DNA from 3 places in the Candidatus Merdisoma sp. HCP28S3_D10 genome. Region 1 is predicted to be linked to each of the others. Evidence: riboswitches for the same ligand, from Rfam matches in the RefSeq annotation. Region 1 holds a riboswitch; each other region holds the start of a gene.
What was found. A riboswitch is a leader RNA that binds a small molecule or an ion and turns the genes downstream of it on or off. The one in region 1 is predicted to bind cobalamin.
Positions count from the first base shown of each region.

Region 2: it holds a riboswitch for cobalamin, as region 1 does, so the genes downstream of both, ACTNCH_RS02760 (sirohydrochlorin cobaltochelatase) here and ACTNCH_RS01105 (tRNA threonylcarbamoyladenosine dehydratase) in region 1, are expected to answer to the same signal.
Region 3: it holds a riboswitch for cobalamin, as region 1 does, so the genes downstream of both, nikB (nickel ABC transporter permease) here and ACTNCH_RS01105 (tRNA threonylcarbamoyladenosine dehydratase) in region 1, are expected to answer to the same signal.

Region 1 is NZ_JBQHTG010000001.1:248,926-259,513, forward strand. Features, by position in the region: gene cobD (threonine-phosphate decarboxylase CobD) at 1-343, opposite strand, end outside; gene hemC (hydroxymethylbilane synthase) at 340-2,739, opposite strand; gene cobJ (precorrin-3B C(17)-methyltransferase) at 2,748-3,485, opposite strand; gene hemA (glutamyl-tRNA reductase) at 3,514-4,716, opposite strand; gene cobM (precorrin-4 C(11)-methyltransferase) at 4,713-5,471, opposite strand; gene cobI (precorrin-2 C(20)-methyltransferase) at 5,476-6,177, opposite strand; gene ACTNCH_RS01105 (tRNA threonylcarbamoyladenosine dehydratase) at 6,178-6,939, opposite strand; cobalamin riboswitch at 7,067-7,195, opposite strand; gene ACTNCH_RS01110 (4Fe-4S binding protein) at 7,257-8,141, opposite strand; gene ACTNCH_RS01115 (hypothetical protein) at 8,219-8,863, opposite strand; tRNA gene ACTNCH_RS01120 (tRNA-Trp) at 9,348-9,418, shown strand; gene ACTNCH_RS01125 (Fic family protein) at 9,587-10,588, shown strand, end outside.
Region 2 is NZ_JBQHTG010000001.1:591,462-602,049, forward strand. Features, by position in the region: gene ACTNCH_RS02720 (TrkH family potassium uptake protein) at 1-1,203, shown strand, start outside; gene ACTNCH_RS02725 (potassium channel family protein) at 1,210-1,932, shown strand; gene ACTNCH_RS02730 (DUF5688 family protein) at 1,958-2,953, opposite strand; gene ACTNCH_RS02735 (ABC transporter ATP-binding protein) at 3,181-4,287, opposite strand; gene ACTNCH_RS02740 (FecCD family ABC transporter permease) at 4,290-5,333, opposite strand; gene ACTNCH_RS02745 (ABC transporter substrate-binding protein) at 5,368-6,513, opposite strand; gene ACTNCH_RS02750 (hypothetical protein) at 6,510-6,968, opposite strand; gene ACTNCH_RS02755 (hypothetical protein) at 7,067-7,636, opposite strand; gene ACTNCH_RS02760 (sirohydrochlorin cobaltochelatase) at 7,662-8,885, opposite strand; cobalamin riboswitch at 9,048-9,229, opposite strand; gene ACTNCH_RS02765 (Na+/H+ antiporter NhaC family protein) at 9,290-10,588, opposite strand, start outside.
Region 3 is NZ_JBQHTG010000003.1:256,609-267,196, forward strand. Features, by position in the region: gene ACTNCH_RS09530 (DUF5685 family protein) at 1-211, shown strand, start outside; gene ACTNCH_RS09535 (DnaJ domain-containing protein) at 204-917, shown strand; gene ACTNCH_RS09540 (prolyl-tRNA synthetase associated domain-containing protein) at 971-1,525, opposite strand; gene ACTNCH_RS09545 (class I SAM-dependent methyltransferase) at 1,603-2,481, opposite strand; gene ACTNCH_RS09550 (threonine/serine exporter family protein) at 2,465-2,908, opposite strand; gene ACTNCH_RS09555 (threonine/serine exporter family protein) at 2,924-3,673, opposite strand; cobalamin riboswitch at 3,860-4,073, shown strand; gene nikB (nickel ABC transporter permease) at 4,188-5,132, shown strand; gene nikC (nickel transporter permease) at 5,129-5,968, shown strand; gene ACTNCH_RS09570 (ABC transporter substrate-binding protein) at 5,965-6,861, shown strand; gene ACTNCH_RS09575 (ABC transporter substrate-binding protein) at 6,762-7,550, shown strand; partial or broken gene ACTNCH_RS09580 (ABC transporter ATP-binding protein) at 7,581-8,363, shown strand; gene ACTNCH_RS09585 (oligopeptide/dipeptide ABC transporter ATP-binding protein) at 8,455-9,036, shown strand; gene ACTNCH_RS09590 (hypothetical protein) at 9,058-10,047, shown strand; gene ACTNCH_RS09595 (MATE family efflux transporter) at 10,034-10,588, shown strand, end outside.

The sequences.
Region 1 (10,588 bases):
GGTTCATGGCCTCCTCGTACTCGGCGAAGGCCGGAGCCGTTACCAGCGCCCGCTTCGGACGAAGGGCGTATACCAGTCGGTATATCAGATCCGCGCCGCCGTTGCCGCAGAGAATCCGCTCCTCCGGCTGGCCAAGCTGCTCAGAAAGGGCTGCCCGAAGCCGCCTGCAAAAGGGATCCGGGTAATTCAGGGAAGCGTCCAGGCTTTCGATGACAGCCTCCCGGACTCCGGGGGGCATACCGAAGGGATTGATATTGGCGGAGAAGTCCAGAAGCTCCGCTTCCCTTCTGCCGCTTCTTTCTGCCGCGCCGCGGATATCTCCGCCGTGAAGAAATGTTGTCATAGCTGATCCTTCCTGAGCACGTCCCGGATTCCCTCCGCGGTATACACCACTGCGCTGGCATAGACCGGAATTCCGGCCTTCTTCGCCGCCTTCTCTGTCACCGGTCCGATACAGATGGCCCGGACGCTCTGTCTCTTCGGCTGTTCTGCCATAGCCGCGAAGGCTTTTACTGCCGATGCGCTGGCAAAGGTGATATAATCCATCTCCGGCAGAAGCCGGTTCAGCTCCTCCGCCTTGCGCCCGTCCCGTTCTGTCCGATATAAAGCCACCGCCTTATAGTCTATGCCGGCTGTCTCCAGGGCTTCTGTAAGCTCTGTGGAAGCCTCCTCTGCCCTGAGTAGCAGAAGCTTATCCTCTTTTCCCAGGGTCGGAATCCACTCTACCGCCAGATCTGCGCTGGAATAACGGCTGGGTACAAAGTCCGCATAGATTCCCGCTGCCTCCAGGGCTTCCCTTGTGCCTGCGCCGATGACGGCGAATTTCACGCCGGCCAGGCTCCGGATATCCTGACGCCGTTCTCTTAATTCCTCCAGGAAGAACTGCACGCCGTTGCTGCTGGTCAGCACCACCCAGGTATATTCCGCGATTCCGGCAAAAGCCGCCTCTGTCTCCGGCGTCTGTAAACGTTTTGTATAAATCAGGCTGAAGGGAATCACTTCTGCCCCGTCCTCAGCCAGAACCTGCCGCTGCTTTTCACACATGGGCTTCGTGCCGGTCAGAAGCACCCGTTTTCCGCGGAGAGGCTTGTCCTCCAGCCAGAAAAGCTGCTGCTGCAGGGTCACCACGTCGCCCACCACGGTAATGGCCGGAGTCTCGATCCCTGCCTCCCGGGCCGTATCCGCGATAGAGGCGAGCACCCCTGTCACCACCCGCTGACGGGCCGTGGTTCCGCTCTGTACCACTGCCGCCGGAGTTTCCGGATTCTTTCCGTGGGCAATCAGCTCCGCCGCAATATGGGGGAGATTTTTCAGGCCCATCAGAAAGGCCAGAGTTCCCTCTTCCTTCGCCAGTGTGGCGTAATCCAGCACCAGACCGCTCTTATCCGCGCTCTCATGACCGGTAATCACATGGAAGGAGGAGGCAAAATCACGGTGGGTCACCGGGATTCCCGCATAAGCCGGAGCTGCGTAGGAGGAGGACACGCCCGGAACAATTTCAAATTCCACGCCGGCCTTCAGAAGCTCCTGGGCCTCCTCGCCGCCGCGTCCGAAGATAAAGGGATCGCCGCCCTTGACCCGGGCTACCTTTTTTCCCTCCAGTGCCTTTTCCACCAGAAGGGCATTGGTCTCCCACTGGCGTAAATGATGGTTGCTCGCGCGCTTTCCGGCATAGATAAGCTCTGCGTCCTCTCTGGCCTCATTTAAAATGGCTCCGCTTGCCAGATTATCATAGACCAGCACGTCCGCGTGACGGATACACCAGAGCGCCTTTTGTGTCAGCAGTCCCATATCGCCCGGGCCTGCGCCCAGAAGCCAGACCTTGCCCCGCTTCACCTCTCTGGCCAGATTTTCACCCAGAAGACGGGCCTTCAGAAGCTTTTCCTCCCGGCTGTCTGCGCCGGTCAGATCTATTACCGCCTCGGCCCTGCGAAGCCCGGCGCTTCCCTCCGGCGCGTACAGCGCCTGCATCTTCAGGGAACGGCCCACCGGAACGCAAAGTCCCGCTGCCGGGGCATTACAGCTGCCGCCAATGGCCGACAGGAAGCTGCGCTCTGCCGTAAGCTCCAACTCCGCTTCCTCACAGTGAATGGCCTTCAGGACTTCCTCAAACCGTCCCTCCTTTGCCTCCACTGCCAGAATTCCCTGCCCTGCCGCAGGAAGGAAGCTGTCCGTGTCCAGATATTCCAGATGGATGCCTTCCTCCTCCGTCAGTCCCAGCCGCTCCAGGCCTGCCGCCGCCAGAAGAATGGCGTCATACTGGCCTTCCTTTAATTTCCGGAGTCTGGTCTGCACATTGCCCCGGAGCATCTGAATCCGCACGGTGGGATTCAGCTCTTTGATCTGCAGCTCCCGCCTCAGGGAGCTGGTTCCCACGATACTGCCCGGCGCCAGATCCCGCGCCTTCACGCCGCTTGTGGTCACCAGCACGTCATGGACATCCGCCCGCTCCAGAACAGCTCCGATATAGAGCCCCTCCGGAAATTCCATGGGCATATCCTTTGCGCTGTGAACCGCCAGATCCACTTCTTCCTTCAGAAGAGCCTCCTCCAGCTCCTGGGTAAAGACGCCCTTGCCTCCAAAGGAGGTCAGGGATTTATCCAGAATCTCGTCGCCCTTCGTGGACATCTCCACCAGCTCTACCTCTGCCTCCGGAAATGCCTCTTCTATCCGCCGCCGCACCAGATTCGTCTGAATCAGGGCCAGCCTGCTTTTTCTTGTACCTATCCGAATCTTCATGTTATCTCCTATTTCTGCAGCTGGTATCCCCTGGGTGTGATCATACGTCCCTTGCTTACGTAGGTCTGGGAATTACCGATAATCACCACGCTGAACATATCGATCTCCGCATTCTTAAACTCTGCCAGCGTAGTAATCTGCTTACTCTCCTCCTTGCGGCCCGCATGGCGCACAATTCCCACCGGCGTCTCCGGCTTCCGGTATTTCAGCAGAATTTCCGCCGCCTGCTCCACATAGGTTGTGCGCTTTTTGCTCTTGGGATTGTACAGGCAGACAATCATGTCGCCCTGGCCCGCGCAGTCCACGCGCTTCATAATCAGATCCAGCGGGGTCATCAGATCGCTTAAGCTGATCACCGCAAAATCGTGCATCAGGGGCGCGCCCAGAACCGAGGCTGCCGCGCTGGCCGCGGTCACGCCCGGCACCGTCTCAATCTCGATGTCCGCGTTCATTTCCTCTGCCACCTGGTAAATGATACCCGCCATGCCGTAGATACCGCTGTCTCCGGAGCTGACCATGGCCACAGTCTGATCCTTCATGGCTTCCTCTACCGCCATCCGGCAGCGCTTGACCTCCTGCATCATGGGAGTCGCCAGATAATTCTTATCCGGGAAGAACTCCTTCAGCATATCCACATAGGTGGTATAGCCTGTAATAATATCCGCATGATTGATAACCTCGATACATTTGGCAGTCATATGCTCGTAACCGCCGGGGCCGAAGCCCACCACATATAATTTTCCCATTGTATTCTCCATTTTCTATGATAAACATTTATTTTTCCGGCTCCCGGAGGCAGTTTACAAAGGCCTCCAGCTCCTCCGGATCCGCGTTCTCCCGAATCCGGTAAAACAGCTTGTCGATGGCTTTTCCGAAGCCCTTTTTCTCTGCTTCCTCCTCCATCCACTGCTTTACCTCCTGAAGCCTCGGTACCGCCTGCTGGAAAATCATCCAGCACATGAAATCCTCTTCGTATTCCTCCAGAATCTCTCCCGCCTGCTGGACTGCTTCCTTCTTCGCCCTGTTGTTAGCTTCCGCTAACTCCGTGAAGTCGTCCATATTATAGAAAAAGGTGTGGGGGAATTCCGCAATGCTTTCCTCGATATCCACCGGAACCGCCAGATCCACAAAGACTCTCGTCTTATCCGTCCGCAGACGCTCCTTCACCTTCGTTCCGGTCAGCGTATAATGGGGGCTGGCCGTGGCGCTGATAATGACGTCCATGTCGTCGATATAATCGTAGCGCTCCTTATAATCAATCACCGTATCGGACTCGCTCTTTCTGTGGGCGTCATGGGTCAGGGTCACATTGCGGAGGGTGCTGTAGATCCGCAGCCCCTTCAGACTGTACAGGTTCTTCAGCACGATACCGCCAATCTGTCCGGTACCGCCGATAACCATGACGTTTTTTCCCTCCAGGCTTCCGCCGAAGGCCTCCTCTGCCGCTTTTACCGCCAGGGTTGCCGTGGATACGGAGGTTTTGGACAGCTCCGTATCGGTCTTGATTCTTTTGGCACAGGTCACCGCATAGCGGAACAGGGTATTCAGGTATTTCCCGCTGTTGCCGGTCTCCTGGGCCAATCCATGGGCCTGCTTCACCTGGCCGAGGATCTGATCCTCCCCCACTACCATGGAATCCAGTCCCGCGGTCACGGAAAGCAGATGATGAACCGCCTTCCGATCCTGATAAAAGCGCAGATAATCCGATACGTCCTCCTTTAAGGCTACTGCCCCGGACTCCCGGAGAATCAGCTCCTGCAGCCTGGTAAATACATTTTTCTTTTTATCCTGGGCCGCGTCAAAATAAGTGTAGATCTCCGTCCGGTTGCAGGTAGCGATAATAACGCTCTCTGCCGCTCCGCCTTCCTCCCGGAGAATTCTTCCAAGCTCTGCCTGCTTCTCTTTCGTAAAAGCGAACAGCTCCCGGACCTCCAGCGGCGCCGTCTTATGGCTGATGCTGATAAGCCGGATACTCATGACTCTCTGACTCCCTTCCGGAATTCGTGGGTAAAGGTCTTATCATAAAGCTTGGACAGCTCGTAGTCGTCTCCCAGAAAATCGCCTACCACCGTCAGGGCAGTCTTGGTAATGCCTGCTTCCTTTACCTTCTGGGCGATATCCAGAAGGGTTCCTCGTACGATTTTCTGCTCCGGCCAGCTTGCCTTATATACCACAGCTACCGGTGTGTCCGGTCGGTATTCCTTCCGAAGCGTAGCGGACAGCTCGTCCATCATACCGATACTCAGAAAAATGATCATGGTGGCGTGGTGCTTTGCCAGATCTGCAAGCTTCTCGCCCTCCGGCATGGGAGTTCTTCCCTCCATCCGGGTCAGGATCACCGTCTGGCTCACGCCCGGCAGGGTATACTCCTTCTTCAGGGCCGCCGCGGTTGCCAGGAAGGAGCTGACGCCCGGAATGACTTCATACTCGATCCCCATGCGAGAAAGGGCGTCCATCTGCTCCCGGTGCGCCCCGAAGATTGCCGGATCACCCGTATGTACCCGGACTACCTTCAGACCCTTGTCCTCGCCTTCCTTCATAACAGACAGTACCTCTTCCAGAGTCATGGTGGCGCTGTTATAAATCTGCGCGCCCTCCTTCGCGTCTGCCAGCACCTGGGGGTTCACCAGGGAGCCTGCGTAAATGATAATATCCGCGCTGTCGATGAGTTTCTTTCCCTTGATTGTCAAAAGCTCCGGATCGCCCGGGCCTGCACCGATAAATGATACCATAGCTCTACCTCTTCTCTCTCTTGATAATTACGGTTGTAAAGTAACTGTAGCTTCTCTCCGGATCCATCGGTCCGATATATTCGTCTTTCATGCCTACGCAGCTGATCACGGTAGCGCACGCTCTGCTGCGTCCATGCTTTTCCATCAGCTCCAGAAGCTTCGGAATACTGCCTCCGGCCTTCATAACCACCACGTTGTCGTAATGGGCGATGGCGTCCTCCACCTCCTGTCCGGAACGAACAGAGGGCACGATGACCAGGGATTCATTTCCCTCCATCAGGGGCAGCTTTGCCGCAGCTGCTCCGCTGCAGAAGGAGGGGATACCCGGAATGATCTCCGTTTCAAAGCCATGCTCCGCCACATACTGATTGACATATATATAGGTGCTGTATACAGACACATCGCCCAGGGTGATCATAGCGATATTCTTTCCCTTGGAAAGCTCTGCCGTCATCTGCTCGCCTACGGCTGCCCGGCATTTCTTCCGCTCCTCTGTGTCCTTCGCCATCCGGAATACCACTTCCAGGAGCTCTTTCTTCTCCAGATCCACCACCGGACGGATAATCTCCAGCGCGGTGCTCAGTTCGCCGGACTCCTTTACGGGAACGGCGATCACATCTGCCCCGTCCAGAATCCGCTTCGCCTTCAGTGTCAGAAGCTCCGGATCGCCCGGGCCCACACCGATACCATATAATTTTCCACTCATTTATCTTTCCTCCTGCTCCTGGGCGGCACGGGCGCGGTTCATGGCGTCCTCCGTCAGGTCTTTTATGATTTCGCTTGCGATTAAAAGTCCGGCTACGGACGGTACATACGCAGTAGAGCCGGGAACCGATCGCCGCTGCGGGCATTCCCCGCTTACTTCCCCGTTCTCAATGGGGCACACCGACTTCTCTCTGGAATAAAGCACCTTCAACTTCGGAATCCCCCGTTTCTTCAGCTCCCGCCGCATCACTCTCGCCAGCGGGCACACGCTGGTCTGGTAAATATCCGCCACCTCAAACAGGAAAGGGTTCAGCTTGTTGCCTGCGCCCATACTGCTGATAAGGGGTACACCAGCCTTTTCACATTCCTCCACCAGAGAAATCTTCGCAGTGACCGTGTCAATGGCGTCCACCACATAGGTATAGCTGGCAAAATCAAACTGTTCCTTATTCTCCGGAAGGAAGAAGCACCGGTGCGTCTCCACCTGAGCATCCGGATTGATATCCAGAATCCGCTCCTTCATCACGTCGGTTTTGTACTGTCCTACGGTTTTCCGGGTAGCGATAATCTGACGGTTCAGGTTCGTCAGACATACCTTATCGTCGTCAATCAGATCGAAAGCCCCTACGCCGCTCCGGACCAGGGCCTCCACCACATAACCGCCCACGCCGCCGATACCAAAGACGGCTATCCGGGCTTCCTTAAGAAGCTCCATGGCTTCCTTTCCCAGTAATAATTCAGTTCTTGAAAACTGGTTTAACATCTTTTTCTCCTCATGCATCTGTAAATTAAAAAAGAGATCTGTATCGACAGATCTCTCCTTATCATCGGCAGGGGATTTTCTCTTATCCCGCCGCCAAATATATCCGGAACCACTTTCCACGGAAGCCTGTCCATTGCCGCAAAGATCAGGTAGCCTGGCTTTGCAGACAAGCTGCTTACAGTGACCGGATCGCTCAGGCCTTTCACCTGATTCCCCTGTTTTATGCTCAAGGCATACTCTCTGCGTTTTTCGTCTTAGTCAGTTTAGCATACAGACAGACTTTCGTCAATAAAATATACCCCCCTGGGTTTCCCATTTCAACCCAGCAGTGCTTTTTCTACCTTCTCAAAGCCGACACGCTCGATGGTTTCCGCGAAGCGCTCTCCCGGTTGTCCCTGATCCCGGAAGAACAGAATCGCCCGTTCGATCACGTCCAGAGCCTCGTCCTTGGAGGTAAAGATCTTACTAAGAGCCCGACCATGGGAAATCTTCTTTCCCCAGCGGCCTCCGATATAGATCTTGAATCCATAGGTGCTTTCCTTCATGGCGTCAAAGTGACATTTGCCGCGGCAGCGTCCGCAATGGATACAAAGCTCCGGATCGATCTGGAGCTTCTTGTCCACAACCTTGGCAGCGCCCATAGGACAGACTGCCTCCACGGCACACTTTTTACAGCCCTTGCAGGCTTCCTTATCAAAATTCGGAATGCTCTGGCCGATGATTCCCACATCGTTCAGGTTGGGCTTCACGCAGTTATTGGGGCAGCCGCCTACCGCGATTTTGAATTTATGGGGCAGTTTTACATCGTGATAGCCCTTATAGAAGCGCTCATGGATTTCCTCCGAAATGGCAAAGGAATCCAGCAGGCCATACTGGCAGGTGCTTCCCTTACAGGATACGATAGGGCGCACCTTCGGACCGGTTCCGCCGGTCTCCAGGCCTTCCTTTGCGATATACTCCTGAAACGCCCCGATCTTTTCGTAGGGGATTCCCTGTACCTCCACGGTCAGACGGGTGGTAAAGGTCAGGTTGCCATTTCCGAACTGCTCTGCCGCCTCTGCCAGGCATCGCTGCTGGGCCGCCGTTATTTTTCCGTTTACGGTGAGGACACGGGCAGAAAAGCTGTCTGTACCTCTGTTATTTAAAAATCCAAGTCCCTTCAGACGCTTTTCCTCGTCTGCGTCAATGGTTAATGCTGCCATATTTTTCTCCTCCATATTTCGTAATTTTTCTCAGTTGTAATTATTATAACACATGCGCGGCAGATTGGAAATACGATTTATCTAAGCTTCAGCAATTCTTCTGCCGTCTTATCCGGGTATTTCACAACCAAATCATACAGTGGATGGATGACCCCTATGTCTTCTTCCAATTCATCCGCGATCTGGGCCAGCGATTTCCCCTTTGCACACTTCTTTTGAATCATAGAAAGCATATTTTCCACACGGCCTAATTCCCGACCTTCTGCACGGCCTTCCACCAAGCCTAACTCCCGGCCCTCTGCACGGCCCTCTGCACGGCCTTCTGCTCTCTGATATTCCCGTTCTTCCTGTTCGTCATACTCTGTCAGTATCATCCTGCACACCTCCGTTCCATGTTTTGTCAGGATATCTTCCAGTATTCCCCTGTCAATGCACCGCTTGATGCTAATCTCCGTTGCCTCTTCCAGGGACCAGCCTTCATCCATCTTCCAGCGAATCTGCGCGATGAACTCCGCATAGTCTGATAATCTACGGCATTTTCGCATCATGTCATTATTCCGGCCCGCATTGATATTCAATACGGTCGCTTTACACTCCAGACAAGGTTCTCCTTCTTCCCGATCCGGTTTTAAAAAACAGTCAGAAAGCTTCATTTCCACTCGATCCGGCATATTTGCTGTTCCGTTATAAAAAACCACATACTTGGGGAATGGAACCATCACTGGCTTTTTCTCGTCTGTAAGCTTAATGTTTTGCCTTTTCAAGTACCGCTGATATAACTCCGAGAAGTAGAAAAATCCCCGCAGCGGCATGTTTTCATTCCAAGTACTCTGATGCTCGTACAGATTCATCGTAACTCCAAACATGAAGGACAAATCATTTTTGCATACTTCGCCCTTGGGCGTACTTTGGGTGTGTTGATTTCGAACTGAAATCCAGACCTTTATCTTTCGTGAACAGCCGCGGAAGACACCGCGCTGCATATCGTGTAAAATGAATCCTGTTTCATAAGAAAACAGTGCCGACCGGATATGCGCCTTTTTCACACGACATACCTTTTATCGGCACTGCTATTTTACCAATTTATAGTAATTTTGACAATATCTTCCTTTATTTTTCTCAAATTTTTCAAATTTCACTTATTTTTAAAATAATGCTTGACATTCCACCCCTTTTCATGATATAAATATTAAGCACGTTTGATACAGGGGATTGGTCAAATGGCATGACAGGGGTCTCCAAAACCCTTAGTGGGAGTTCGATTCTCTCATCCCCTGCTAAGAAGCCTGAAAGCGGAATGCTTTCGGGCTTTTCTTTTTTGATTATGTCAATTCTTGTATAAATCCCTTAATATAGGCATAATAGTAAGGGATTTATGGCACAGTTTATTGACTATTCCCTTATTTTGCATTATCATTTAAGGGAAACCGAAAGGAGGTACGGGAATGAGAACCTTCAATTACTCCGCAATCAAGGAACAGAAATGGGACTCGGATGTTCTTGGCCTGATTGCAGCCATATACAAGGAAGCCGGAAAGCAGGAACTGTATTTGAAGCAGCGCCCGGAAGACCTCGAAAAGCTTGTGGAGATCGCTAAGATACAGAGCACCGAGGCATCGAATGCCATCGAGGGCATCGTCACCACGAGTACCCGAATCCGGCAGCTTGTCGAGGAAAAAACCACGCCGCGGAACCGGGATGAGCAGGAAATTGCTGGATACCGCGATGTGCTAAGTATTATTCATGAGAGCTTTGATGCGATTCCAATCACGCAGAACTACATTCTACAGCTTCACAAAATCCTGTACAACCACATGAATAACCCGCTTACGGGCCGCACAAAAAGCGTGCAGAATTATATCACAGCCACCTATCCGGACGGTCATGTGGAAACGCTGTTCACGCCGCTCGCCTCTTACGAAACGCAGGAAGCGCTGGACAGAATTTGTGAGGAATACAACCGTGTGATTGGAAATATGGAATTGGAACCGTTACTTGCGATTCCGGTTTTCATCCACGATTTTCTGTGCATCCACCCCTTCAATGACGGCAACGGAAGAATGAGCAGATTGCTCACGACGCTGCTTCTGTACCGAAACGGTTTTTATGTCGGAAAGTACATCTCCCTTGAAGCTAAAATCGCCAAAAACAAGGATCTGTACTACGATGCGCTTGCGCAGGCGCAAACCGACTGGCATGAAGGCACCGAGGATGTAGTGCCTTTCATCAAGTACCTGCTGGGAATGATCCTTGCGGCGTATAAGGACTTTGCGGATCGTGTGGCGCTTGTAGAAACCAAGTTGCCCGCACTGGAAATGGTGCGCAGAGCAAGCAAGAATAGAATCGGACGGTTCAATAAGCAGGACATCCGCGAACTTTGCCCAACGCTCAGTGACAGCTCCATTGAGGGAGCCTTGCGTAAACTGGTCGCAGCCGGAGAGTTGAAA
Region 2 (10,588 bases), 340 kb from region 1:
CCGGTATCCTTGCGCCCCGGCGTCCATACCAGCTTTCTGGACGCGCTTTTTACCGCCACCAGCGCCACCTGTGTCACAGGCCTGGTGACCGTAGACCCCGGCGACACCTATACGGTCTTCGGCCGGGTGATTCTGGCGCTGCTTATCCAGACCGGCGGTCTGGGCTTCACCTCCATGGGCGCAGGCCTTATGCTGGCTACCAAACGGCGGGTGGGATTTAAGAGCCGGCTTCTTTTAAAGGAAGCCCTCAATGTGGACAACTTCAGGGGCATCGTCCGGCTGTTAAAGGCTATCTTGCTTACCACCTTAATTTTCGAAACAGTGGGCGCTCTTCTGAGCTTTCCGGTCTTTGTCCGGGACTATCCGCCTCTGGAGGCTGTGGGAATCAGTATCTTTCATTCCATTTCCTCCTTTAATAACGCCGGCTTCGACATTCTGGGCGGTGGCCAGAGTCTCATTCCTTACCAGAACGATATCCTGCTGAACCTGGTTACCGGCGGCCTGATTATCTTCGGCGGCCTGGGCTTCCTGGTGATCCTGGACGTCCTGAGAAACCGCTCCTTCCGGAAGCTGACCCTCCACTCTAAGGTGGTTATAAGCACCACCCTGACGCTTCTGATTGCGGGTACCCTGATCTTTCGTTTTACGGAGCATATGCCCTGGATTGGCGCGTTTTTCAACAGCGTCACCCCCCGGACTGCCGGCTTTGCCACTTACCCTATAAATGAGTTTTCCCATGCAGGACTCTTTGTGATGATTCTGCTGATGTTTATCGGCGCGTCCCCCGGCTCCACCGGAGGCGGTATCAAGACCAGCACCTTCTTTATCCTGATGCAGACCATGCGGAGTGCCCTGAATAAGCGACACATGGGAGCCTTTCACAGGAGCATTTCCCCGGAAAATACCTCCCGGGCCTTTCTGATTACCCAGCTGTCCCTCAGTGTCGTTCTCATCGGAACCTTTCTGCTCTGTCTCCTGGAGCCTTCCTTTGAAATGAGGCAGCTGCTTTTTGAGGTTGTCTCTGCCTTCGGCACCGCAGGACTGTCCACGGGAATCACGGCGGATCTGCATGCAGCCAGCAAGCTGCTCCTGATTTTCCTGATGTTTATCGGAAGACTGGGTGCATTTACGATTATCACCATGTGGATTGAACGGCCGGAGCAGAATGCCCGGTACACGGAAGAATCCATCACCATCGGTTAACATAACATGTTTTTGTCAGGCTCTTTTGCCTGCTATCATTACAGAAATGAGGAAGCGAAAAAGATGAAGAAAAATGCAAATTCTACCTTTGGAATCGTCGGCCTGGGCCGTTTTGGAACTGCTCTTGCCATCACTCTGGCGGAGGCCGGAAAAGAGGTCATTGTCGTCGATCAAAATGAAGAAAAGGTCAAGGCTATGCGGCAGTATACCGAATACGCCTTTGTCTGTGACAACCTCTCCAAGGCTACCCTGTCAGAGGTGGGAATCCAAAACTGCGATACTGTCATCGTCTGCATCGGCAGCCGTATCGATACCAGTATTCTGACCACCCTGAACGTGGTTTCCCTGGGCGTGCCCCACGTGATTTCCAAGGCCACCAGTCAGGATCAGGGCGCTGTTCTGGAGAAAATCGGCGCGGAGGTGGTCTATCCGGAGCGGGATATGGCCATCCGTCTGGGCAAGAAGCTCCTGTCCGGAAACTTCCTGGATTTCATTTTCCTGGACAATGATATCGAGATCCAACAGGTACCGGTCAGCGGCTTTATCGAAGGAAAAACCATTCAGGAAATCAATATCCGTAAAAAATACGGCCTGAATATCATTGCCATTGAGCACGATCAGAATACCATCATCGAGCTCTCCCCCGACTATAAGTTGCAATCGGAGGATATCATCGTCGTCATCGGAAAAGTTCAAAATATCCGGAAGCTGGAAAGGGATTTGGCGTAACTGCCAAATCCCTTTCCGGTTTCCGCTAAAATTCTACCGTCCGGAAACTTCCGTCCTCTTCGTTATAGAAAAATACCTTCTGGGACAACCGGTTCTCCTCCCCGCAGGTACGGTTCAAATGTTTCAGGCTCCGCAGAATCCGGATAGGAAGAGCACTTCCCGCCGGGTGGATACAGGCCTCATTGACACTGGTAAACGCCACGTAAAAGCTGCCGCCGGACAGCTTTGCCAGTCGCTCCTTCACCCCAGGATAAAACATGGCAATGGCTCCGTTCAGCCTCCGGGTGGTGGTCACAAGCGGCGCGCACTCCGGACTCAGCTTCTGAATTTCGCTGTCCTCATCCATAAACATTCCCTTTTCACAGGGCGCATGGATACTGTCCACCGGATCCACATACAGTCTCGGGGGCGCGGCGGCATAGGTATTTCTCATGGCGTCCTCCCAGATTTGCTTCCGGGGCAGCTTCCAGCTGTCTGCCGTAACCCGGGGAACCTTGATGGTACCCAGCCCCTTTTCTCCCTCATACACGGTCAGATACAGCACCAGCGCCACATCTCCATACCGTTCATAGACGTATTGGCGCAGCTCCTGTCTGCAGTCCCGGAAGTAAAGCGGGCGAATCTGAAGTCTGTCCCGCACAGCCTCATAATTCCGCATCTGCTCCAGTACTCCTGTTTCTGCCATTTCCCGGGCTGTGTCAAGACTATCCTTCACATATTGCCAGACGCTGTCCCAGCCCTTCTCCTCCTGCCGTTCATAGAGCTCCTCCAGGGAAAAGCGGGAAATCTGTGCCAGACGTTCCTCCTGGTTCTGTGTCACAGTCACATAGTCTCCAAGCAGCACCCCGGATTCCGTCCGGTAATAGCGCAGATTGGTCTCCCGGACAAAGGCTTCTTCATAGCCCTCGTCCCCTTCGGAAAGACCCTCCCGGTAAAACCGTATCTCCCCGGGTTTCATTCCCCACTCCTGCTTTTTAGAAAGCTGTGTAAGAAACCTGTCGCAAAACTCCTGATATGTCACGCCATATCCTCCTTAAATTTAGCTGTATTGGTCCGAACCTTCAACCTCCTTATCTGACGTAAACGCTGGCCCATACGATTGCTCTTATTTCGTATGGGCCTTTCAAAAAAATCATGGGATCAATGGGGAAGAAATACCCCGGTGATACAAAAGATTCATCTGATACCAAAAGAATAGCATAGTGTAATGGAATTGTAAATCAGTTCCGTTCGACAGGTTCCGCGAAGTTATTCCAGCTTTCCCTGTATTTTTGCGTAATTTCGCAGCTCCAGAAGACCTGCTGCCACGCCGGCGTCCCCGCCTTCCGGCAGATCCACCGTACAGATTACACGCTCGCAGTTATCCACCAGACGCTTTGCCTCTGCCAGTGCCTCCGGGCTGATGGCCTGAAAGGCCGGAATACTGACGATCGATGCCGCCAGAGCCTTTGCGGAGGGGTAGTCCAGATCATTTTCCCAGAGAATTCCGGCCGCAAAGGGAAGCTGCTCCCGCTGCAGTCTCCGGAATACCGCCGTCCCGGTGCCGTTTCCGGCCAGCACAAAGACCTTCGGCTCCCCGGACGCCGCCGGAAGCTCCAGATCTCCGGTCAGCTCGTCGTAGGTTCCCACCGTCATGCCATACAGCTTCGGAATATAGCCTTCTGTGAAGATCTCCTCCGGCGTGCCGAACCGATCCACCTTATCTCCCCGGACGCAGGCAATCTTATCCGAGATACGGCCCGCCAGATCAAGCTCATGCAGGGACATGATAACCGACAGATTTCTGTTTCGGGACATATCCTGGATAATGGAAAGAAATTCCAGCTTGTAACGAATATCCAGAAAGGAGGTAGGCTCGTCCAGCACGATGATATCCGGCTGCTGACAGAGGGCCCGGGCCAGCATGACCCGCTGCTTCTGTCCGTCGCTGGTCTTTGTGAAATCCCGGTCCGCCAGTTCGTGAATGTGCACCAGCTCCATGGCCTCCTCCACCACGTCCCAGTCCTCCCCGGACAGTACGCCGAATTTTCCCGTGTAGGGATAGCGGCCTGTGGCCACCACATCCCGGCAGGTCATCATCTCCGGGCGTACCCGCTCTGTCAATACGACGGAAAGCTTCCGGGACAGTTCCTTTCCGCTTAATTCCTCCATCTTCTTCCCGTCCAGCACCGCCACGCCACCCAAGGGTACCAGCTGCCGGATAATGCTTTTCAGAATGGTGGTTTTTCCCGCTCCGTTGGGGCCGATCAGCGTCAGAATCTCGCCCTTTTTCAGACTGATTTCAATATTCCGGATCAGAGGAACGCCATGGTAGCCCACCGTCAGTCCTTCCGTATGAAAATAATACGTATCCATGACTATTCCCCCTTCTCTTTCTTTCTGTGAATCATAATATAGATCACCACCGGCGCGCCGAATACTGCCGTCACCGTACTGATGGACAGCTCGGTGGGGGCAAACATGGTCCGGGCCAGCAGGTCGCAGAACAGACAGAAGGCTGCTCCGCCCAAGAAGCAGGCCGGGATCATCAGGATCGGCTTCGCCGTTCCGAACAGATTTTTCACCAGATGGGGCACCGCGATTCCCACAAAGGAAACAGGACCCGCAAAGGCCGTCACACAGGCAGACAGGACGCTGGATAAAAGCACCAGCAGAATCCGGAAAAGCTGCACATTCAGGCCCATATTTTTCGCATAGGCCTCGCCCATCTGGTAAGCGCTGATGGGCTTGGACATCAGAAATACACAGATGGCCGTGATACACACTACGATAGCCATAATCAGCACGTTATCCCAGGTCATACCGGAAAAGCTTCCCTTGGACCAGTTGTGGAGATTGACGATATCTGCGTCGTCCGCAAAGGTAACCACAAAGTCCGTCACTGCCGAACAGATATAGCCGATCATGACACCGCTGACGATCAGCATGGACATCTGATCCAGTACCCGGGACATGAGAATCACAAAGCCCATACAGATCATGGAGCCCACAAAGGCCGCACCAATCATCACCCAGGAGCTTACACGCAGGGCATTTCCCAGGGACGCCACCATCACCAGGGCCACCACCAGCTTGGCACCGGAGGAGATACCCAGGGTAAAGGGGCCTGCGATGGGGTTGTGGAAGAAGGTCTGCAACAGATACCCTGACAGGGCCAGTCCGCCGCCCAGAATACCTGCCGCAGCCGCCCTGGGGAAACGGATTCCCATAACGATATCCGTATAGGTATCACTGCTTCCGTTTTTTCCCAGAATCCGTGGAATCTCCTGAAGGGGAATCGTTACGGTTCCGATACAGATGCTTAAGACCAGAAATACCAGCACCAGCAAGGCCAATATGAAAAAGGCCGCCCCGTATCGTCCTCTGTTTCCGGCATTGCTGCCGCCTGTCACCCGGTTCATGTCTATCTTCTTCCTCCTGTCTCTTCTCTCATGCTCAGTTTAGCTTATACAGGTATGTCAGATCCCCATCGTCCCCCGTCAGCATCCGGTGGATATCGGAGATAATCGTTCCCAGCTCCATGGTAGACTGGTACAGATTCTTCGTCGTACAGTACACATGATCCTCCTGCACTGCCCGGAATTTCTGAAGCAGCGGGCTCTTCGCCAGCAGATCCTCCATGGAGGACAGCTCTCCTTCGATGGTACTGTTGTAAATGATATAATCCGCGTCCTTTGCTCCTGCGTAGAATTCCTCCATCTGCATGGACATCGTCGAGGTCGCGTCCTCTTCGCTTCCCAGATTCTGGAAGATATAGCTTCCCCCTGCCAGCTCAATCATCTTCGGCAGATAATCCGCTGATTTCCGCACATTTGCCTCGCCGGTACTGGTAATATAGAAAAAGGCCACGGTCTTGCCGGTAGCTTTCTCACCGCTGATTGCTTTAAAAGCGTCGGCTTCTCTGGCAAAGGCCGCCTCCGCTTCTTCCTCATGCCCGGTCAGAAGTCCGTAAAGCTTCACCCACTCGGTCCGGCCCAGCGGCTCCGGCTCGTAGCTGGAATGATCCACCAGAACCGGGATCCCGAATTTCTCAAGCTGCTCCTTTACCTCCGGCGTATGGGAAATCATGGTATTCTCAATGGCCAGCCCGCAGTGTTCTGCCAGGATCTGCTCATAATCCGGCGCGGAATATTTGCCTGCGTAGAGAATGCTGCCATTTTCCATGGCGTTCTTCGCTTCCTCGATATACCAGCCCTCCGCCTTCGTTCCGCTAAAGCGGACGCTGTCCAGGGCGTCCAGGGATACGAACATATCCATGGCTGCCGTGGCTACCAGATATATATTCTGAATGGGCTGTCTCAGAACCGTGATATCCGAATCCAGATCCTCCGGCGCTTCTTTTCCTTCCGGAACCACCAGAAAGCGTCCGTCATCCGCAATCGTCACCAGCTCATAACCGCCCTCGTAATTGTCTACGGTAAATTTCTGCGCGTACTCCAGCTTCATGCTGTCCGTCCAGGTCAGCTCTTTACTGATTTCTGTGTCGCGCTTTTTCTCTGCTCCGCCGCCACCCGCTGATCCGCAGGCCGCTGTCAGGCACAAGGCCAGACACAGCAGCAGCGCCGTCCATTTCTTTTTCATGCCTTTGTATTCCTCTTTTTCTGAATCACGGTTGCCGCAATCCCTGCCGCTACCGCCACAAGAATGATTCCCGCCGCAGCCATACCTGCGCTCTGATTTCCGTTACCGCTTCCTTTGCCGGTCTGAATAGAATCCGACGCAAAGGTCAGGGTATACTCCACCTCGTGGGGCGTACTCATGGCTGTGGTATCGCCGATTACGGGGATCTCCTCGTCAAATACCTCCACCGGAATTTCAAAAACAGAGTGTTCCTCTCTGCTTACCGGAAGATATTTTTCTCCGTCCACCACCATATAATCATAATGATTGCTGCTCCAGGTAATCTCTGCCATCGCCTGTCCGTCCTCTACGGACAGTTCCGTAGGGCTTTCTATGGTTGCCCTTCCGCTTCCGCCCTCCAGGCTTACCTCTACGGTGTAGCTGCCGTCCTCAAGCTGTAATTCTCCAAGTGTCATCCTGCTCATCCTCTTTCTATGGAACAAGGGGGCTGCCGCAAAACGTTCTGCACATTCTACAACAGCCCCTGCATGTTATTGTTCGCTTTTTCTAAAACCTAGTCCTGAAGAAGCTCCGGATTGGATACGCTGACCTTATGGTCATACCATACGCCCTTGGTTCCGATCAGCGCCAGGTCAAATTCCTCGTCCAGTGCGGGAACCGGTACGTCGAAGGCATTGGCCTCCTCCGGTTCTGTACCATCGCCGAAATCTACGGTCTCTACGGTCGGCTGCAGAAGCTCTGCGCCGTCCTTCTGGGCATCCTCTGCCAGACCTTCATACAGATTCACAATGTTCTTGGAAGGCATAACCACATGAATGGTCATCTGTCCGTCCTTTACGGTCAGCGTTCCCTTTCCCTCGTAAAATTCATTTACATGGAACATACTGCTGTCTGTATTGAAATCTGCGGTGTAAACGCCGTCCTCCAGTGTCACAGCTGCAGCTTCTTCTGAATCAGCCTTTTCCGGCTCCGCCGTTTCTTCTGTCTTTGCAGTTTCCTCATCGGAGCTTTCCGCCTCTGTGGTAGTCTCTGCAGCCGGCGTCTCAGCCTTGCTGCCGCATCCCATCAGCAGTGCGCAGCTTATAACTGCCATTCCCATTAACGCGATGATTTTCTTCTTCATTTCTTTTCTTGTCCTTTATCCTTACTTATTTCATAGCCTCTGCGGTATGAGCAACATAGAGATTCTGGATTGCCTCGATCTCGCCCAGACCTGCGATCTGGCAGTCTACGCTCTCGAACTTGCCGGATGCGTTGAACATACTCTTCCAGGAATCGTCATCGTCGCCTGCCATGTCGTTGTTTGCATGGTCGCCGGCAACTACCATCAGCGGACGAAGTACAACCTTGGTGTAACCAGCCTCTGCAACTGCGTTAATCACATTCTCGCATGCAGTCTCTTCCGGCTCGCCCTCTACGGTTCCGATAAATACGTTCTCATATCCCAGATCCTTCATCTGTGCCTGCATCTGGCTGTAGGACACCTTTGCGTTATGGGAGGTACCATGACCCATAAATACGAATGCCACGCCATCTTCCTTTGCTGCATCCAGAGTATCAAAACCAGCCGTCTTTACAGCCTCAGCAGTAATAGCCTCGGCAACAGCCTTCTTGTCTGCGTTGATTGCGGAAGCGTCTGCTCCAACCTCGCCCAGAAGCGGCTCAGCTACCTTTACAGACTCAAATTTATCTTTGTATGCGTCTACCGCCTCCATCAGCTCGTCGTACTCAGCGCCGTGCATCAGATGGGTCGGCTGTACTACCAGGTTCTTTACGCCGTTGGCAACTGCGCGATCCAGAGCCTGATCCATGTTGTCAATTGCCTCGCCGTCGCGGGCCTGGATATGATTGATGATGATCTGTGCGGTAAAGGCACGTCTTACGGACCAGTCCGGATTTGCCTCTGCCAGAGCGTCCTCGATACCCTTGATATCAGCTACACGGCTGTCATTGAAGGAAGTACCAAAACTTACTACCAGCAGCTCGTTCTCGCCGATCTCGTCCTGGTTTCTCGGATCATCCTTGGAAGCGTCTCCGGTGTCGCGTCCGAAGTAATCCGGATCAGCGTTCTCGCCCTCTACCAGCTCCTTCTGAGCGTCTGTCAGAGCGTCCCATGCTTCCTTGGCTGCCTTACAGTCAGCGTCTGTGGTCTCTGTTCTCTCCTGAACATAGATCTTATCAATCAGGGCTGCTACGTTGTCAGCTGCCTCCTGATCTGCGTCCGCGTCGTCTGCAGTCTCCTCTGCAGCTTCTGTGGTCTCTTCCGTAGTAGTAGTGTCTGCAGCCGGCGTCTCAGCCTTGCTGCCGCAGCCTGCCAGCATGGATGCTGTCAGAGTGGTTACGCATAAGAGTGTTACAAGTTTCTTTTTCATCTTTCTTTTCCTCCCCGAAGGTAATTTTGGATTTCTGAATTAAACAGGAAAATCGGGGATAAAAAAATCCGACGATCGAATGGATCGTCGGATCTCAGTTGTTCCTGATTTCTATTTCTTCATTCGGTACAATCAATCTTCGTGATCCGGAATAAAATTTATTCCCCGCACCACAGTCTGGCAGGTCTCCTGGCTTACAGTACTATCGCGTCTTGCCGTCTTCCCGATGACTCAGTGACGTAATGGCAATCCACTCCTGCTTACAGTGACGAGATCGCGCAGGATTCTCACCTGCTTCCCTATTCTCCGTTTTTTGAAACGGCACCAGCTGCTTCCTATTTAATTTTCACAACCTACACCTGTAGTATAACAGGCTTTTTAAAATAATCAACTGTTTTCCGCGATTATTTTCCACGTTTTTTCATAAGGAACAGATATCCCAGCAGCAGCACGATACCCACCGGCAGGGAAATCACCGCAGACTGGGTAAATCCGGCCACGATGTAGGTGATAAAGGAAATCATCGCCACACTCACCGCGTAGGGTAACTGGGTCGATACGTGGTTCACATGATTACACTGGGCTCCCGCGGACGCCATAATGGTCGTATCGGAAATCGGGGAGCAGTGGTCGCCGCAGACAGCGCCCGCCATGCAGGCAGAGATGGCCACGGTCATCAACGCCGGATGGGTGGTCTGGAACGCGTCTACCACAATCGGAATCAGGATACCAAAGGTTCCCCAGGAGGTTCCGGTGGCAAAAGCCAGGAAGCATCCAACCAAGAAAATAATAGCCGGAAGCAGAGCAACCATACCCTGAGAACTGCTCTTAATCAGATTAGCCACGAACTCCGCGGCGCCCAGGCTGTCTGTCATGGCCTTCAGGGTCCAGGCGAAGGTCAGAATCATGATGGCCGGAACCATGGCCTTGAAGCCCTCGGGAATGCAGTTCATGCACTCCTTGAAGCCCAGGATCTTACGGCTCACATACAGCAGAATCGTGATGACCAGGGCGAAAGCACTTCCGATGGCCAGACCGATGGACGCGTCGCTGTTGGAGAAGGCGGTCACGAAGTCCGCGCCGTCAAAGAAGCCGCCGGTGTAAATCATGCCGATAACACAGCAGATGATCAGGGAAAGAATCGGAATCAGCAAATCCTTTACGGAACCATTTCCCACGTTATCCAGGCCTTCTGCGTTGCCGTAAGGTCTATCCGGCGTAGTAAACAGGTCGCCCTTCTTTGCGTTGTCCTCATGGACCTTCATAGAACCGAAATCAATGTTCAGAATTGCTATCGTAATCATCATAACGATAGTCAGAATCGCGTAGAAATTATAGGGAATCGCGCTGACAAACAGGGCCAGTCCGTCCTCTCCCTCTACAAAGCCGGTTACTGCGGCCGCCCAGGAAGAAATCGGGGCAATGATACAGATAGGCGCCGCTGTGGCGTCGATGAGATACGCCAGCTTCGCCCGGGAAATGTTGTGCTTATCCGTCACGGGACGCATGACGCTTCCCACGGTCAGGCAGTTAAAATAATCGTCGATGAAAATCAGAACGCCAAGGGCTACCGTAGCAAGCTGAGCGCCGGTGCGGGTCTTGATATGCTCGCCGGCCCACCGTCCGAAGGCCGCCGAGCCTCCGGCCCGGTTCATCAGTGACACAATGGCTCCCAGGATAACCAAGAACACCAGAATTCCCAC
Region 3 (10,588 bases), on a different contig from region 1:
CAAGACCGGTAATTACAATCCGCTTTTTGAGATGAGGAAAAAGCCGGAGGAGATGGAACCGGTGCTTAGTCTGCCTTTGGGCAATGCCATGGAGGTTTTTGAGAAGCTGCCCCTGGTGCAGGACGAGCATCTGCTCCGCAATATTCTCTACGGCGGGGTCTGGCAGCAGTATTATGCGAAAATACGTGGAAAGGAGAAGACGGATGGTTGACGATCCATACAGAGTACTTGGGGTGTCCCGGGACGCCACCAGGGAAGAGATAAAAAAAGCCTACCGAAAAAAGGCGAAAGAATACCATCCCGATCTTCATCCGGACGATCCTTACGCATTGGAGAAAATGAACGAGATCAATGAGGCCTACGATATGCTGAATAACCCGGAGAAATACCGGAGGCAGCAGACCGGCGGCGGATATGGACAGCAGAGTGGCTATGGCGGCACAGGCGGATACGGGCAGAATCCCTTCGGAAACGGCCCTTACGGCGGGTTTGGCAGCTTCGAGGATTTCTTCGGCTTCTGGGAAATGCAGATGGGACCGGAGCGGCCCCAGCAGGTTTACACAGACAGTGAAACGATGCGTCAGGCGGTAGATTTTATCAATATGGGAAAATATCAGTTCGCGGATTCGGTCCTGAACGGAATGCCGGGCGCAGAACGGAATGCCCGGTGGTATTATCTGAGTTCCCTGGCCAATTATGGGCTTCGTAACCAGATGCTGGCGGTGGCGCAGATTCAGAAGGCTCTGCAGCTGGAACCGGGCAATGCGCTTTACCAGAGAACGTTTCAAAGTATGCGCTATGCGGAAAATGTATATACACAGAACAGTCAGGCCTACCAGAGGCAGGCAGAGGGCATGGACAGGCTTTGCCGGAGCTTCTGCCTGGCACAGCTGTTTTGTATGTTCTGCAGATGTTAAAACGAAATAGTATCGCACTGCGGCGGAGAATGTGCCATTGGCACATTCTTTTTTTACAGCTTCACAAACAGCGCCTCATGGTGTACTGCCGGTAAAAATTTCTCCAAAATATCCTTTGTCTTCATACGCAGGCTGGAGGTATTGATACAGGGGTGGCAGCCGAAGTCCTCCAGGGCAGATACCTCCTCGTCAATGATGAGCTGTACCTGGTTATCCGGATCATTCATCAGCGCCATAATCGTAGCGGAGCCCGGCGTTACATTCAGCAGCTTCTCCATATACTCCGCCGGGGCAAAGGAGAGACGGGAGGAACCGATCTGTTTGGACAGATCTTTTGTCTTAAAGGGCTTATTTCCGGGCAGCAGAAGCAGATAAAACCTGGTTTTCTGTGCGTTGCAAAGTACCAGATTTTTACAGATCTCAATACCGAGAAGCTGATCCACGCCCTGACATTCCTCGATGGTCATGGCTACTCCATGATCCACACGGGTAAAGGGAATCTGAAGCCTGTCCAGCAGATCGTAGACAGCTATCTCCTTTTCCAGACGGCCCTCTGTACTGGCGGGACGGCCGGTGTAAACCTGTGGGTCTATGTAAATACTACTCATAATAAAATCCTCCTTTAAAATCTTCAGATAAAAACACAGCGGCCGGAACCTCCAGCCGCCATTGACTTTGTAAAAAGCTATTTCTTCTCCCAGCGTCCGCTTGCGCCGCAGGGCAGCACCAGTCCGGATGCGGTTACGGGCAGCCCTACCTCCTGGGAATCGACAGTGCCGTTATATTTCTTCAGTTCCGTGGCAATCATGTAGGTCAGCACCGCCGGAGCCAGTCCGGTGGTATAGGAATTTACCAGGAAAAACAGCGGATCGTCGCTCAAAAGCTGGGCGCAGAGACGGATCAGCGGGTGAATGGCCTCTTCGATTTTCCAGATTTCCCCTTTGGGTCCTCTGCCGTAGGAAGGAGGATCCATGATAATGCCATCGTAATGGTTGCCGCGGCGGATTTCCCGCTCCACAAATTTTACACAGTCATCTACAATCCAGCGGATAGGAGCCTCGCCCAGTCCGGAGGAGCGGGCGTTTTCCTTTGCCCAGCCTACCATACCCTTGGAGGCGTCCACATGGGTGACGGAAGCTCCGGAGGCAGCGGCAGCCAGGGTAGCGCCACCGGTGTAGGCGAAGAGATTCAGTACTTTCACAGGGTGTCCGGCATTGCGGATTTTCTCGCCGAACCAGTCCCAGTTGGCAGCCTGCTCCGGGAACAGTCCCGTATGTTTGAAGCTGAAGGGCTTCAGGTTGAAGGTCAGGGTATTTTGTCCTTGACAGAGAGGATACTGAATGGTCCACTGCTCCGGCAGGTCGAAGAACTCCCATTCGCCGCCGCCCTTTTTGCTGCGGTGGTAATGGCCGTTCATACGCTTCCAGCCCGGGGCCTTCCGTTCGGTATCCCAGATAACCTGGGGATCCGGACGCACCAGCAGGTAGTTGCCCCAGCGTTCCAGCTTTTCTCCTCTCGAGGTATCCAGTATTTCATAATCAGTCCAGTTATTGGCGATCCACATGACAATCTCCTTTGTTCTTAAAAAATAATCGGAAAACACTGTCCACCACCATGAGGGACAGGGCAATCATTCCGGCCACAATCAGCGTTTGGGTAACGTGGTGGGAGGTCATTCCGTCGGAACGGATGACGGAGCGGGCAATCCGGAACATACCGGCGCCCGGCACCAGCGGCAAAATGCCGGGAATAACAAAAATGGTGACCGGAGTCTTTAAAATTCTTGCAAAAAACTGTCCGCAGAGGGAAATGAGACACCCGGACAGGAAAGTGGCCACAGCCATGGAAAACTGAAGGTCCATAAGAACCAGATATAGCCACCAGCCCACCGCGCCGGTGAAACCGGCCCAGATGATATATTTGCGCGGTACGTGCAGCAGAAAAGAAAAGGCCACAACGGAAAAAAACGCGCCTATAACCTGTATCAGCATAAAAGCCTTTCCTCCTTACTGAATGAAACGAAGTCCGATGACAATACCCATAGCTACAGAGGCGGCGACCACAAAGGCCTCCATCATCCGGGCGGAGCCGGAGATATAATCCCCGTGCAGGGTGTCAAATACCGCGTTGGTGATGGCCACACCGGGAACCAAGGGCATGATGGCCGCGATGATGATGGAATCCAGGTTCCCTATAATAGGAAGAAACTTCAGAAGTCCGCCTGCGAACAATGAGATTACCACAGCGCTTAGCAGGATTCCGAAGAAGGAGGGCAGCTTCATGCAGCTGCACAGATGCAGGCAGATGGCCATGAAAAATCCGGCCACACCCGCCACAAAGGCCTCCTGCCAGGTCCCGCCGTAGGTCAGTGCAAAGGCCGCGGCCACGCCTGCGTTGGCCAGCAGAAAGGCCTGGGAAGGGTGCGGTTCCTTTTTCAGCTTTTTTATCTGCCGGAAGGCTTCCTCCAGTTCCAGTTTCCCGCCGCAGAGACCTCTGGAAATACTGTTAATTTCGTCGATGATGCTCAGGTTTGTCCCCCGGCTCTGAATTCGGCGGGTCACCGTCATGGACTGGATGGACGGGTCGTCCAGAGTCACCAGAAAGCCGGTCACCATCACGAAAGCCTCGGCAGTCTTCAGTCCCGACAGGGAAAGCATCCGGTGCATGGTATCCTCCACCCGGTAGGTTTCGGCCCCATTGGCCAGCATGAGTTCGCCTGCCATGACGGCAGTGTCGAGTAAAAGTTTGTAATCCATTTGTCTGATTTCCTTATACCTGATTTTGTATTGAGATCAATCTATGGTTATTATACCTATGTAAGAGAAGCGGGTCAAGGAAAGTATGGACAGAAAGAGAAATAATTCCCGTTTTCGAAGGATTAGGCCGAATTATCGGCAGACAAAAAATGGAAAAATCTTGATAGATATAGAGGAATCAAGTAGAATAAACGAGCATAGTGTTGTCAGTCGCGTACAGCGGCTGATAAAGAATAGAGAATCATGTGGAAATCATGGACGGTACCGCCACTGTATACATAAAGAATGATCCTTAGATGAAAGTCCGCCATTGGGGTAAACCTGAGAAGGCGAGGAGAGTTCGCTGGGCTTCTTCCCTGAATATGTGAGTCAGGAGAACTGCTATGCAGCAACCTTAGCGAACGATCTATTTGCGAAGGCTTATTTCCCATGTAAAATCGGTCATGGATGCAAAAGCATCTATGGCTTTTTTTGTGTAATTAAGTCGCTTTTTTTATTGAAATGGAGGAAAACAGTGAAAAAGAACAGGCTCGTATCCAGACTTATCCAGATGTGCGTAGTGCTGATAGGCATTTCCTTTCTGACCTTTTTATTAACCTACCTTGCGCCGGGCGATCCGGCCACAGCCATGTATGATTCTCTGGGAATTACCCCGAGTCCGGAAATGCTGGAGCAGGCCAGGCAGTCCATGGGACTGGACAAACCCTTTTTACAGCAATATGTGGACTGGATAGGCGGTATTTTTCACGGAGATTTTGGAACCTCATTCAGTAAAAGCGCCCCGGTACTGGATCTGCTGATGAAAAGGCTGCCGGCAACGTTCCGGCTGGCCCTGTTTTCCCTGGGACTGATGTTAATTGTTTCGGTTCCCCTTGGAATCCTTTCGGCGGTCAGACAGGACGGGATAGCGGATTATATCGTTCGCTTTCTTTCTTTCCTGGGTATTTCGCTTCCGGGCTTCCTGATTGGCCTGATCTTATTATATGTCTTCGCTTTGAAGCTGGGACTGGTAAAGGTGGCGAGCAGCTCCGTCGGAATGGAACAGATGCTGCTGCCGGGGATTACGCTGGCCATTGCCATGGCCTCCAAATATTCCAGACAGGTGCGCACGGCGGTACTGGAGGAGATGCACCAGGATTATGTGACAGGCGCGAGAGCCCGGGGAATGAATCAGTGGGAAATACTGTTCCGCCAGGTTCTTCCCAACGCCATGCTTCCGCTGGTTACCATGCTGGGGCTTTCCTTTGGATCGCTTCTCGGAGGAACCTCAGTGGTGGAGATTATTTTCTCCTATCCGGGACTGGGTATCCTGGCGGTGGGAGCGGTAAAGGCGCGGGATTATCCGCTGATCCAGGGCTTCGTATTGTGGATAGCCCTAATCTATATGGTAGTAAATCTGCTGGTGGATATATCCTATCATTATATTGATCCGAGAACCAGGGAGGGGGAGAACGGATGAAAAAGAATACAAGATTTGCGGTGCTTTCCATTCTGGTTTTCCTTATTCTGGCAGTGGCGTTCCTGGCGGACAAAATTGTTCCTTACGATCCGTTGAGCGCGTCACTGAGCGACGCGTTCCAGGCGCCCGGAAAAGAACACTATTTTGGAACCGACGCGCTGGGACGGGACGTGTTCTCCCGGGTGATCTGCGGGGCGACCACCAGCGTATACAGCGTACTGATTCTGGTGGCGGTAATCCTGGTTGTGGGTACCTTTCTTGGAATCATAGCAGGGTATTTCGGCGGAGTGGCAGACGCGGTAATCATGAGAGTGGGCGATATGATGATCGCCTTCCCGGATCTGATTCTGGCCATGGCAATCGCGGGAATTCTTGGGCCAAGTCTGAAAAATTCCATGATTGCAATTGCGGCGGTAAGCTGGACCAGATACGCCAGGCTTTCCAGAAGCCTGGTGCTGAAGATACGGAACAGGACTTATATATCCGCGGCGGAAATCTCAGGATCCAGACACAGCAGAATCCTTATGAGATATATGCTGCCCAACGCGCTTCCTACGATGATCATTACGGCGGCGACGGATATCGGCACCATCATACTGTCGCTGGCAAGCCTGTCCTTCCTTGGCTTTGGAATCCAGCCCCCTACACCGGAATGGGGATATATGCTGAGCGAGGGAAGAACTTATATACTGAGCAGCCCGTGGCTGCTGTTTTGTCCGGGACTTGCGGTCTTTATTACGGTAGTCATCTTTAATCTCTGGGGTGACTGTATTAGAGATATGATAGATCCAAATGCAACAGAAAAACGAAGAAAGAAGAGGAGAAAGAGGACATGAATGGAAAAAAACTGATTGCCCTTGCCCTTAGCCTGTGCCTTGCGGGCAGTATCACAGCATGCGGCGGCAGCGCAGGAACAGAGCAGAAAGCAGCGTCAGACGGAGGAAGCGCGAAAACACAGCTAAATGTGGCGACAGAGTTGACTAGCGCAACCCTGGATCCGGCAGATGACTGGAACAGCCGGTTTGTGATGCGCTGGGGCGCGCTGGAAACGCTGACCCGTTTTGAGGACGACGGCACCGTGTCGCCGTGGCTGGCAGAAGACTGGTCTGTAGCGGACGATCAGCTGACCTGGACTATAAAGCTGAAAGAAAATGTAACCTTCTCCAATGGAGAACCGATGACGGCGACAAAGGTTCGGGAATCCCTGGAGAGATTATTTGATGTGACAGATCCCAATAAGGGCGGAAATGGAAACCCCTGGAATTATTTCACATATGACAGTATCAGCGCAGACGATGAAGCCTGGACTGTGACGATTGTAACAAGTGAGCCGACGGTAGACCTGCCGGGCTGCCTTGCGTATCCCTGGTATGGCATTATCGATGTGGCTGGCTCTGCGGATCGCGATATCGCTGCAGACGGACCGATTTGTACAGGACCCTACTGCTTTGTATCCAACGATCCGGAACATGATATCCAGCTGGTAAAAAATGACAATTACTGGGACGGTGAAGTACCCTTTGAGACGGTCAATGTCATGAAGCTCGGGGAGGCTTCTGCCCGCGCAATGGCCTTGCAGGACGTTCTGCCGACATGGGAATCAACATTGCGGCGTCTGACAGAGCGGTTCTGGAGAACGCAGGAGATTATCAGATTGACGTCACCGGTGGAAACCGTGTCTGCAACTGGTTTATCAATTTTGACGGAGTGCTGGGCAACGATACCCTGAGAAAAGCAGTGATGACGGCAATTGACGGTCAGACCGTGTGCGATGTATCCACAGGCGGCTCCTATACTTACACCAATAATACGCCGGTACCCGGGTATGATTTGGCTAACCCGTACAGCTACGATCCGGAGGCAGCCAAGGCTATGCTGGACGAGGCCGGTATCGTAGACGGCGATGGAGACGGATACCGCGAACTGGACGGCAAAAACATCGACATCAGTATTGTAGCGACAACCAGCCGTCAGAAGGACGTGATTGCGCAGGCGTATGGGGTTCAGCTGGAAGCAATCGGAATCAAGAGCACCATTTCCATGCCGGAAAATGTAGTAGACCTGCGGGTATCCCAGGGCTTTGATCTGATGTTCAACAATGAAGTAACCACACCTACCGGAGATCCGGAGAACTTCCTGAAGCACTGGTACGGAAAGATTACCGATACAAGCTTTAATTACGGAAATTATCATAATGAAGAATACGACGCGCTGTATGAACAGCTGATCGGCGAATTTGATACGGAAAAGCGGACGGAAATCTTTACACAGATGCAGGAAATCCTGATGGAGGACGTGGCGACCATCAGCAGCGGCGCCTATAATTTCAATCTCTGCTCCGCGGCTTCCGTGGAAGGCGTTCACAGCTATGTGTGCGATTACTACTGGGTAACAAAGGATATCACACCGGCGTCATAAAGAAGAATAAATAGAAAAGGGGACTTTCCCATGCTGGATATAGAGAACATAACAGTTGCATATCATGGACAGCCGTTTTTGCGCGATTTCTCCCTGCACATGAAAAGAGGGGAAATTATCAGCCTGGTAGGTGAAAGCGGAAGCGGAAAGACTACGGCGATACGTTCCATTCTGGGACTTCTGCCACAGGAAGGAGAGCTGGTATCCGGTGATATTTTGTTTGAGGGAAAGTCTCTTCCTGAATACAGCGAAAAGGAAATGCAGAAACTCCGGGGGTCCAGGATATCCATGATTTTCTAGGATTCCAGAGCCATGCTGAATCCAATACGTAAAATCGGCTCGCAGTATATAGAATACATTCAGAAGCATGAAAAGCTGGGCCATAAAGCGGCGGAAGAAAAGGCAGTGGCTATGCTGGAAGCCATGCGGCTGTCGGAGCCGGAGCGTATCATGAAGAGCTACAGCTTCCAGCTGTCCGGCGGTATGCGTCAGAGGGTCGGAATTGCCATGGCCATGACCTTTGAGCCGGAGCTGCTGCTGGCCGATGAGCCCACGGCGGCTCTGGACGTGACGACACAGGCGCAGATCGTGCGTCAGATGATGGAACTGCGGGAAAATCACGGAACCTCCATTATCCTGGTAACCCATAATCTGGGCGTGGCGGCATATATGTCAGATCGGATTGTGGTTATGCAGAATGGAAGCATTGTGGAAGAGGGAGACCGTAAGACGATACTGGAGCAGCCGGGCTGCGCATACACCAGAAAATTGCTGGCTGCGGTTCCGAATATGTATGGAGAAGGCTATGTGTAAGGAAAAAACACCAATTTTGGAGACTCGTCATTTAAATAAGCTATTTACAGCCCCCGACGGACGCCCTTTGTACGCAAACAACGATATATCTTTGAAATTTTATGAAGGCGAGACCCTTGGAATTGCCGGGGAAAGCGGATACGGCAAGAGTACGCTGGTGCGCGTGCTGTCGCTGCTTGAGCCGCCTACCGATGGGGAGCTTCTCCTGTTCGGCGAAAATGTCGCGGACCGGAAGGGGGAAAGAAAGCGGAAAATGCGCCGTCATATTCAGATGGTATTTCAGGATCCGACGGACTCATTTTCTCCCAGAATGAAGGTAAAGGATATTTTGTGCGAACCGCTGGAAAATTATGGACTGATAAAACCGTCGGAAAAAGCGGCGAAGGCGCGGGAGCTTCTGAAGATGGTGGAGCTTGCGGAAGGAAAAAAGTTGAGTAGCGGCATCTGCCACCCTTATACAGAGGCGTTAAAAAGCGCGGTGTTTTCCCTGGATATGGATTTTGAAAAAGAGATAGAAAGCCTGGATTCCGAGATTCCAAGCCCCTTGGAGCGTCCGACAGGCTGTCCGTTCCGGAACCGCTGTGAAAAATGCATGGAGATCTGCGCCGCAGAGAGGCCGCAGCTCCGGGAGGTGGAGAAAGGGCATTGGATTGCCTGTCATCTGTATGCATGACAAGAAAGAGAGGACTATATCATGTGGAAGATTGCAGGATTTTCTTTACAGCCGGGAGAAAAAAGAAGAGTGACGATAGAAATCCCGGTGGAAGAAGCAGGAGAGGAAAAAATGTATCCGATGCCGGCGACATTGATTTGCGACTGCGGAAAAGGAAAGACCGTTCTGATTACAGCGGGAATCCATGCGGGAGAATACCCGGCTATTCCCGCCGTAATACGGGCGGCAGGGGAGATTCAGCCGGAGGAGCTGAACGGAAACCTGATTTTTATTCACTGCGTCAATACCAGCGGATTTTTTAAGAGAACCTTTGGCCTGATTCCGGAGGACGATTTCAATCTGAACGGACAGTATCCGGGAAAGGAGGGCGGAACCACGGGAGAACGGATTGCGGATTATTTTGTGCGCAATTTTTTCGATGAGATTGATTTTATGATGGATATGCATTCCGGGGGGCAGCAGGAGCCCCTGACGCCCTGTCTTTTCTATCCGCTGGCGGAGGCTGTGACGGAGGAAGCGCTGGCTGCGGCGCGCGCCCTGGATATCCCGTGGCTGATAGCTTCGACGGCTACGGCTGGGCAGTATTCTTACGCTGCGAATTATCATAAGGTTCCCGGACTTCTGGTAGAACGGGGATATGGCGGATTCTGCAAAAAGGAGTGGGTAGACGCTTATTACAGAGATATTTTCCTGCTTTTGAAGCATTTGGAAATGTATGGTGATGTTGAAACAGAGGAACAGGTGTGTAAAAAAACGGTAGTTCCCAGAACCATCTATCTTACCTCGGATACGAAGGAAATCTGGCATACGGATCTCCATGAAAATGTGGAAGTGGCCCGGGGAGAACTTCTGGGGTACTGTACGGATTTTTACGGAGAGGTAATCAAGAAGTATTACGCAAAAGAGGATGGGATTGTCTTCTATTATAATACAGGTTTATCTGTGGAAAAAGGCACAGCCCTGGTCGCGTATGGAATAAGGGAGTATATGATAGCAGATGAGGCAGGCTGAGCGGGGAGATTTAACACAGGGATCCATTGGAAGAGGAATGTTTTTGTTCGCGCTGCCGTTTCTGGGGAGCAGCCTGATTCAGCAGCTGTATAATACCGTCGATCTGATATTTGTGGGAAGGCTTCTGGGTACGGATGCGGCGGCAGCCGTCGGCGCGGGAAGCCTTCTGATTACCCTGGTCCTGGGCTTCTTTACCGGAATGGGCGTGGGAGTAAGCGTGTCGGTATCCCATGCATACGGCGCAGGAAATCGAAAAGAGCTGCATGATCTGATTCATTGCGCGGCAGGACTGGCACTGGCAGCTTCTGCCCTGTTGATTCTGTTCGGGATATTTCTTACGCCGGCTGTGCTGCGTCTGATGAATACACCGGAAGATATTATGGAGCTGGCCGTTGCCTACATCAGAATTTATTTTCTCAGTATACTCCCCATGTTTTTTTATAATATCGGTTCCGGAATCTTAAGAGCTTTCGGAAATTCGCGCTCGCCAATGAATTATCAGCTGATAGGTGGAATTGCCAATGTGGCGGGAAATGCGTTC